2 regions of the Streptomyces sp. ALB3 genome follow, and region 1 is predicted to be linked to the other one. Evidence: riboswitches for the same ligand, from Rfam matches in the RefSeq annotation. Region 1 holds a riboswitch; the other holds the start of a gene.
The links. Region 1 has a riboswitch for S-adenosylmethionine ahead of ACHFIV_RS23525 (aminotransferase class V-fold PLP-dependent enzyme). Riboswitches for the same ligand answer to the same signal wherever they lie in the genome.
Positions count from the first base shown of each region.

Region 2: another riboswitch for S-adenosylmethionine. It lies ahead of thrC (threonine synthase); the one in region 1 lies ahead of ACHFIV_RS23525 (aminotransferase class V-fold PLP-dependent enzyme).

Region 1 is NZ_JBISCE010000037.1:326,293-330,303, forward strand. Features, by position in the region: gene ACHFIV_RS23515 (rhomboid family intramembrane serine protease) at 1-489, shown strand, start outside; gene ACHFIV_RS23520 (Lrp/AsnC family transcriptional regulator) at 486-767, shown strand; gene ACHFIV_RS23525 (aminotransferase class V-fold PLP-dependent enzyme) at 856-2,262, opposite strand; SAM riboswitch class IV at 2,435-2,552, opposite strand; gene trpD (anthranilate phosphoribosyltransferase) at 2,638-3,702, opposite strand; gene qcrB (cytochrome bc1 complex cytochrome b subunit) at 3,826-4,011, opposite strand, start outside.
Region 2 is NZ_JBISCE010000001.1:153,222-157,232, forward strand. Features, by position in the region: gene ACHFIV_RS00825 (trehalose-6-phosphate synthase) at 1-818, opposite strand, end outside; gene ACHFIV_RS00830 (glucosyl-3-phosphoglycerate synthase) at 889-1,839, opposite strand; SAM riboswitch class I at 1,993-2,120, shown strand; gene thrC (threonine synthase) at 2,139-3,437, shown strand; gene ACHFIV_RS00840 (MoaD/ThiS family protein) at 3,466-3,741, shown strand; gene ACHFIV_RS00845 (hypothetical protein) at 3,809-3,967, opposite strand.

The DNA.
Region 1 (4,011 bases):
ACCGCGCTCTTCGTGCACGGCAGCTGGCTGCACCTGCTGGGCAACATGCTCTTCCTGTACGTGTTCGGCGCGATGGCCGAGGAGCGGATGGGCCGCACCGGGTTCGTCTGCTTCTACGTCGCGTGCGGCTACTTCGCCCTGGTGGCCTACGCGGTGGTGTACGCGGACTCCGACCAGACGCTCGTCGGGGCCTCGGGGGCGATCTCCGCGGTGCTCGGCGCCTTCCTCTACCTCTTCCCCCGGGCCCGGGTCACCAGCCTCTTCCCGTTCCTCTTCTTCCTGCCGCTGCGCTTCCCTGCCTGGATCGTGCTCGTCTTCTGGTTCGTCCTGCAGTGGCTGGCGGCCCAGGGAGCGGGCAGCGGCCCGGGCGTGGCGTACCTCGCGCACGTGGCCGGCTTCGTGGCCGGGTTCCTCTACGCCTGGGTGCGGTTCCGGGGTACTACAGTGAAGTCTCCAGCCACGGCCACTGAGGGAGAAAGCCAGCCGTGATCACCGCGATCGTGCTCATCAAGACAAGCGTGGACCGGATTCCCGAGATCGCCGAGGCCATCGCCGCGCTGGACAGCGTCAGCGAGGTCTTCTCGGTCACCGGTACGTACGACCTGATCGCCATGGTCCGGGTGGCCAGGCACGACGATCTGGCCGACGTCATCCCGGGCCGGATCAGCAAGATCCAGGGTGTCGAGGCCACCGACACCCATGTGGCCTTCCGTACGTATTCGCAGCACGACCTCGAGGCGGCCTTCGCCATCGGTCTCGACGCCTGAGACCGCTTCCGGCGCGAGGCGCGTACGGCTCCGGCCGGGGACGGGGGCGTCACGCCTTCCGTCCCCGGCCGGAGCCGTAGCGGGCCGTTCAGACCTGGGCGGCGGCGCCCCGGTCGGGCACGCAGCGGCCCTCCTCGGTGCGGTACGTCCAGCGGGCGCCCTCGTCCACCAGCTCCCGGACGGCGCCCAGGAACCGCTCGATGTGCTCGTCCGGCGTGCCGGCGCCGAAGCTCACCCGGATCGCGTTGAGCGACTTCTCCCCGGGCGCGGCCTCCGGCGCGCCGCACTCGCCCGGGTCCTGCGGCTCGCTGCCCAGCAGGGTGCGCACCAGCGGGTGGGCGCAGAACAGGCCGTCGCGCACCCCGATGCCGTACTCGGCGGAGAGTGCCGCGGCGAAGTGCGAGCTGTTCCACCCCTCGACCACGAAGGAGATGACGCCGACCCTCGGGGCGTCGTCACCGAAGAGTGAGAGCACCTTGACCCGGGGGACCTCGGCAAGGCCCTCGCGGACCCGGGTCACCAGCTGCTGCTCGCGGGCGACCAGCCGGTCGAACCCGGCCTCGGTCAGGGCCTTGCAGGCGGCGGCGATGGAGTAGACGCCGATGACGTTGGGCGATCCCGCCTCGTGCCTGGCCGCGGTGGTGTGCCACTCGACGTCGACACCGCCGTCGGCGCGCCGGGCGACCTTGCGGGAGGCGCCGCCGCCGGCGAGGTACGGCTCCGCCTCGGCCAGCCAGTCGGCCCGGCCCGCGAGGACCCCCGAGCCGAACGGCGCGTACAGCTTGTGCCCGGAGAAGGCGACCCAGTCGACGTCCAGCTCGGCGATGTCCACCGGGTGGTGGGGCGCCAGTTGGGCGGCGTCGAGCACGATGCGCGCCCCGTGCGCGTGGGCGGCGGCGGCCAGCTCCTTCACCGGCCACAGTTCACCGGTGACGTTGGACGCGCCGGTGACACAGACCAGCGCGGGCCCGGCGCCCGCGCCGGGCCGGGAGTCCGGGGAAGGCTCGCGGTCGGCCAGGGCCCGCTCCAGCGTGGCGACTGCCTGGGCCGGGGTGCGGGGCGCGTCGAGGTAGGTCACCCGGGCGTCACGCCAGGGCAGCAGCGAGGCGTGGTGCTCGGTCTCGAACACGAACACCTGGCAGTCGGCCGGCAGTGCGGCGGCGAGGAGGTTGAGGGAGTCGGTCGTCGAGCGGGTGAAGACCACCTCGTCGTCCGCGCGGCAGCCGAGGAACTCCGCGACGGTCACACGGCTGTTCTCGAACAGGTCGGTCGACAGCTGCGAGAGGTACCCGGCACCGCGGTGGACACTGCCGTAGTACGGGGCGTAGGCAGCCACGTCGTCCCACACCCGCTGGAGAGCCGGGGCGCTGGCCGCGTAGTCGAGGGCGGCGTACGTGACGTCCCCGCCCGTGACGAGCGGAACAGTGACATCCGCACCCAGGACCGGCAGAGGGGCACAAATGGACCGGACGGCGGCAGCGGTGGAGACAGACATGGCGAACTCCCGTAAGAGGCAGGCGAGATCAACGCGCCGGCGGTACGCGGCAGCGCGGAGAAGAAGAAAAAGGGGTGTGCGGAGGAGGGCGTCGAGCCCTATCGCATTCGCTTGCTCACAAGAGGCTCCCTGGGACCAGGACCCCAAGGGGTGGCATCAGACGATGCCGAGGGGCCCGCGCTTGCCACAGACCTCGCTGCCTGCGGCCTGGTCTTCACCCGGGGCACCCCGCCACGGACGGAGGGTTGCCGGACAGCGGGCCGGGGCCGTAGTCGCTGTCACTCATGACCTGCGCAGCATCTTGCCACAACTGCGGTGACGCGCAAGGGCGCAGTCCGCGATCCGGACTGCGCCCCTGCTCACACGTGTACGCCGTCAGGCGTTGCTGGCCGCCACCCAGCGCTCCAGCGCGCGCTTGGCCGCGCCCGAGTCGATCGACTGCGCGGCCCGCGCGATGCCGTCCGACAGCTGTTCGCCGAGCGTGCCGTCGCCCGGTTCGAGAGCGACCAGCGCGGCGGCCGAGTTGAGCAGCACGGCGTCGCGCACGGGTCCGGTCTCCCCGTCCAGCAGACGACGGGCCACATCCGCGTTGTACGAGGCGTCCGCCCCACGCAGCGCCTCGACGGGAACCAGGTCCAGGCCGACGTCGCGCGGATCGAAGGCCTCCTCCCGGACGGTGCCGTCACGCACGATCCAGACCCGCGACGTCGCCGTGGTGGTCAGCTCGTCGAGGCCGTCGTCGCCCCGGAAGACGAGTGCGGAGTTCCCCCGGTCCGCGAGCACGCCCGCCACGATCGGCGCCATCTTCGGGTCGGCGACGCCGATGGCCTGGGAGCGCACCCGGGCCGGGTTGGTGAGGGGGCCGAGGATGTTGAAGGTGGTCTGGGTGCCGAGTTCCTTGCGCGCCCTCGCGGCGTACCGCAGGGCGGGGTGGAACTTCACCGCGAAGCAGAAGGTGATGCCCGCCTCCTCGGCCACGGCGACGACGCGCTGCGGGGTCAGTTCGAGGTTGACTCCGAGCTTCTCCAGCACGTCGGAGGCCCCGCTCGCCGAGGACGAGGCCCGGTTGCCGTGCTTGACGACCTTCGCGCCCGTCCCCGCGACGACTATGGCCGACATGGTGGAGATGTTGACAGTCTTGGCCATGTCGCCACCGGTTCCCACGATGTCGACCGTGCGGCCGGGCACCTCGATGGTGTGGGCGTGTTCGTACATGGCCCGGACGAGACCGGTGACCTCGTCGACGGTCTCGCCCTTGGCGCGCAGGGCGATCGCGAAGCCGGCGATCTGTACGTCCGTGGCCTCCCCGCTCATGATGCGGTCCATGGCCCACGCGGTGTCGTCCGCGCCGAGGTGCTCACCGCGCAGCAGAGGGGTCAGTACGCCGGGCCAGGTGCGGGCCGCCACGCTGTCGCCGCCGTCCGGGGTCACAACGTTCATGGTCCACTCCTGGGGTCCACAGCCGATAGAAAGGTGTCCCCCACCCTATCCAGCCGAGGGGACAGCGAAGAGCCCCGTCCATCGGATGGACGGGGCTCCCGCTGTGGCGTTCAGCTGAGGTGATCAGTGGTGGCCGTGGCCGCTGGTGATCTCCTTGTACTCCTCGGCGGTGGGCTTGGCGATCTGGTTGTTCTCGCCGTAGTAGCTCTGGCTGAGCCTGGCCCGCAGCTTCTGGAGCATCGACGGGTTGCGCTCGACACCGTTCTCGTCGACCGTCGGGCCGATCTCGACCGGCTTGTACTGCTCGTG
Region 2 (4,011 bases), on a different contig from region 1:
AGCTCCGTGCGGTCCACCCGGACGATGGTGCGCCGGTCCGCGCCCACCTGCTCGCGCAGGAGCTCCATGCGCTCGTCGACGTCCGCCTCGCGGGAGCGGCGGCGCAGGAAGTCGGCGTCGGCGCCCAGCCCGTGCACCCCGATCCGGGTGCGGCCGGTGCCGCCCAGGATCTCCGTGCAGCAGCCGATGAAGGCGTCCGCCCAGCGGCGGGTCAGGAACGCGGCGCGGTCGGCGCCCAGGATGCCGTTGAGCAACTGCTCGCCGATGTCGTCGGGCAGGAGGCGGAAGTAGTCGACGGGGGCCCAGGGGGTGTGCGAGAAGTGCCCGATCCGCAGGTCGGGACGGAGTTCGCGCAGTATGCCGGGGACCAGGGAGAGGTGGTAGTCCTGCACCAGGACGGCGGCGCCCTCGGCCGCCTCCTGGGCGAGTGCTTCCGCGAAGGCCCGGTTGTAGGTCTCGTAGGAGGCCCACTGCCGGCGGAACTCCGCGTCGAAGACGGGCTCCAGCGGTGTCTGGTAGATCATGTGGTGGACGAACCACAGCACGGAGTTCGCGATGCCGTTGTACGCGTCCGCGTGGACCCCGGCGTCGATGTCGAGCATCCGGACGCCGGGCTCGGACACCCCGCGCCGGACCGCCTCGCGGTCGCCGTCGCTGAGGGCGGCGCACACCCACAGCTTGTCGTCGACGGCGCTGAGGCCGGAGACGAGCCCGCCTCCGCCCCGTTTCGAGTCGAGCGTGCCGTCCTCCCGCAGTGCGTACGACACCGGACCGCGGTTGGACGCGACGAGGACCTGGGCAGCGTGCTCGGAGACCATGTACTCGAACCTAGCCCGTTCGGGGAGCCTGCAAACGTGCGGTGCGCCCGGAGCCCCGCACGAGGAGCCGTCACGCCGCTCTGCGGGAGGCGTACTCCTCGATGTCCCGCATCGGCGGCCTCTCGTCGGTGTCCACCGCGTGGGTGAGCGGGACGAAGCCGCCGTCACCCCGCTCGAACTGGGTGATCTCGGGCCTCACGAGCGGCCCCCGGGAGAGCCTCAGCTGCGCGGTGCGGTAGATCGTGGCCGCCATCCGGCCGAGGGCCTGGCCGTCCTGGTGGCGGTGTTTGCGTACGCCCACGTCGACCTGCGCCAGGGCGTCCAGGCCGACCGTGTGCAGCGCGTCGACGAGCAGGCCGAGCTCCACGCCGTAACCGACGGGGAAGGGGAGCTGCTCCAGCAGGGAGCGCCGGACCGCGTACTCGCCGCCCAGCGGCTGGACGAAGCCGGCCAGGAGCGGCCAGTGGAGGTTGAGCAGCGGGCGCGCCACCAGCTCGGTCACCCGGCCGCCCTGGCCTGCCGCTTCGCCGAGCGGCCGGTCGTACATGGCCTTCACGAACTGCACCGAGGGGTCGGTCAGCAGCGGTCCGACGATCCCGGAGACGAAGTCCGCCGAGAACTCCCTGAGGTCCGCGTCGACGAAGCAGACGATGTCCCCGCTGGTCACGAGCAGCGAGCGCCACAGGACCTCGCCCTTGCCCGGCACGGTGGGGATCCTGGGGAGGATCGCGTCCCGGTGCACGACCCGGGCGCCTGCCCGCCGCGCCTCCCCGGCGGTGCCGTCGGTCGAACCCGAGTCGATCACCACCAGCTCGTCGACGAGCGGGACCTTCTCCATCAGCTCGCGACGGATCTCCGCGACGATCGCGCCGACCGTGGCCTCCTCGTTCAGCGCGGGCAGGACGACGCTCACGCGTGAGCGGTGCGGATCCCTGGCCCGAGCGGCCGTGAGCCGGTCGAGCGAGCGGTCGGCAGCTGACCAGGAACGCCTGGTCAGCCAGCATTCCACCTCTTCCAGCACGGTCGGTACTCCCTGTATGTGATCCATCTCGCGGTTCGGACGACTGTCTCGACCGTCAGGTGCTTCGGTTACAGTCTTGAACAACGCGGACGACTCTCGCATCTCGGGGTCCGCCTGCGGATAAACGCCCGGATCCCTGGTCCGGTGCCATAGCGCTCATCCAGAGGGACTGAGGGAACGGCCCGTTGAAGTCCCGGCAACCCTCCTGCCGACCGCGAGGTCACGGTGGGGAAGGTGCCAATTCCGTCTTGCGGCGAAATACGTCTCAAGGAAGATGAGGAGAAAGGGCCTCCGCCATCATGGCCGTGCAGACAGTTGCAGCGAACACCAATTCTTCCGCCGTGGACCTCGGTCCCGCCGCGGCGCTTTCCTGCCGCGAATGCGGCGAGCGTTTCGAGCTCGGCCCCATTTTCGCCTGTGCGTCCTGTTTCGGGCCGCTCGAAGTGGCCTACGACCTGCCGAGCGGCTCACCCGAAGAGCTGAAGAAGCGCATCGCCGAAGGCCCCGACAACATCTGGCGATACGCGCCGCTGCTGCCCGTCCCCTCGGATGTCGCGGACAAGCCCAACATCAACCCCGGTTTCACGAAGCTGGTCAAGGCGGACAACCTCGCCCGCGAGCTGGGCGTGACCGGCGGCCTGTACGTCAAGGACGACTCCGGCAACCCGACGCACTCCTTCAAGGACCGCGTCGTCGCCATCGCCGTCGAGGCGGCCCGCGCGTTCGGGTTCACCACCCTCTCCTGCTCCTCCACCGGCAACCTCGCCGGTGCGGTGGGCGCCGCCGCGGCCCGCGCCGGCTTCCGTTCCTGCGTGTTCATCCCGCACGACCTGGAGCAGGGCAAGGTCGTCATGGCCGCGGTCTACGGCGGCGAACTGGTCGGCATCGAGGGCAACTACGACGACGTCAACCGCTTCTGCTCGGAGCTCATCGGTGACCCGCTCGGCGAGGGCTGGGGCTTCGTCAACGTCAACCTGCGGCCGTACTACGGCGAGGGCTCCAAGACCCTGGCCTACGAGATCTGCGAGCAGCTGGGCTGGCGGCTGCCCGACCAGCTGGTCATCCCGATCGCGTCCGGATCGCAGCTCACGAAGATCGACAAGGGCCTGCAGGAGCTGATCAAGCTCGGGCTCGTCGAGGACAAGCCGTACAAGATCTTCGGCGCCCAGGCCGAGGGGTGCTCGCCGGTCTCCACCGCCTTCAAGGCCGGTCACGACGTCGTGCGTCCGCAGAAGCCGAACACCATCGCCAAGTCCCTGGCGATCGGCAACCCGGCCGACGGCCCGTACGTCCTGGACATCGCCCGCCGCACCGGTGGTGCCGTGGAGGACGTCAACGACGAGCAGGTCGTCGACGCGATCAAGCTGCTGGCCCGCACCGAGGGCATCTTCGCCGAGACCGCGGGCGGGGTGACGGTCGGTGTGACGAAGAAGCTGATCGACGCCGGGCTGCTCGACCCGACCCTGACCACCGTCGTCCTGAACACCGGCGACGGGCTCAAGACGCTCGACGCGGTCGCTCCCACGACCGGCCTGTCGGCGACGATCCGGCCCAGCCTGGACGCGTTCCGCGACGCGGGCCTCGCCGCCGCCAACTGACCACCCGAGACCGAAGGAAGGCACCCACATGAGCGTCAAGGTCCGTATCCCCACCATCCTCCGCACCTACACGGGCGGTCAGGCCGAGGTCCCGGCCGAGGGTGCGACCCTCTCCGAGGTCATCGCGTCTCTGGAGCAGAACCACCCGGGCATCGGTGCCCGCGTCCTGGACGACCAGGGCAAGCTGCGCCGCTTCGTCAACGTGTACGTCAACGACGACGACGTGCGCTTCGAGGGCGGTCTGGACGCGGTGACCCCGGACGGCGCGGGCGTCTCGATCATCCCGGCCGTCGCCGGAGGCTGACCGGACACGGGCCGGCTGCCCGGACGCGAGGACTGTCCCGTCATCCCGGGCGGGCGCACGACGACAGTCACGGCACCTCGCCGTGCTGTCGGAACGCCCGGATGTCCGGTACGCGGGCGTCCCTCCGCCGTGCGGCGCACCGCAGCTGACGCCGCACGCCGATCCACCAGGGCGTGCACAGGATGACCCCCTCCGCGAGCGAGAAACGGAGGGGGTCATTCTGCATGGTTGAGCACGGTAGAGTTGGGGAAGTCCCCGCAGCTGCCCGCA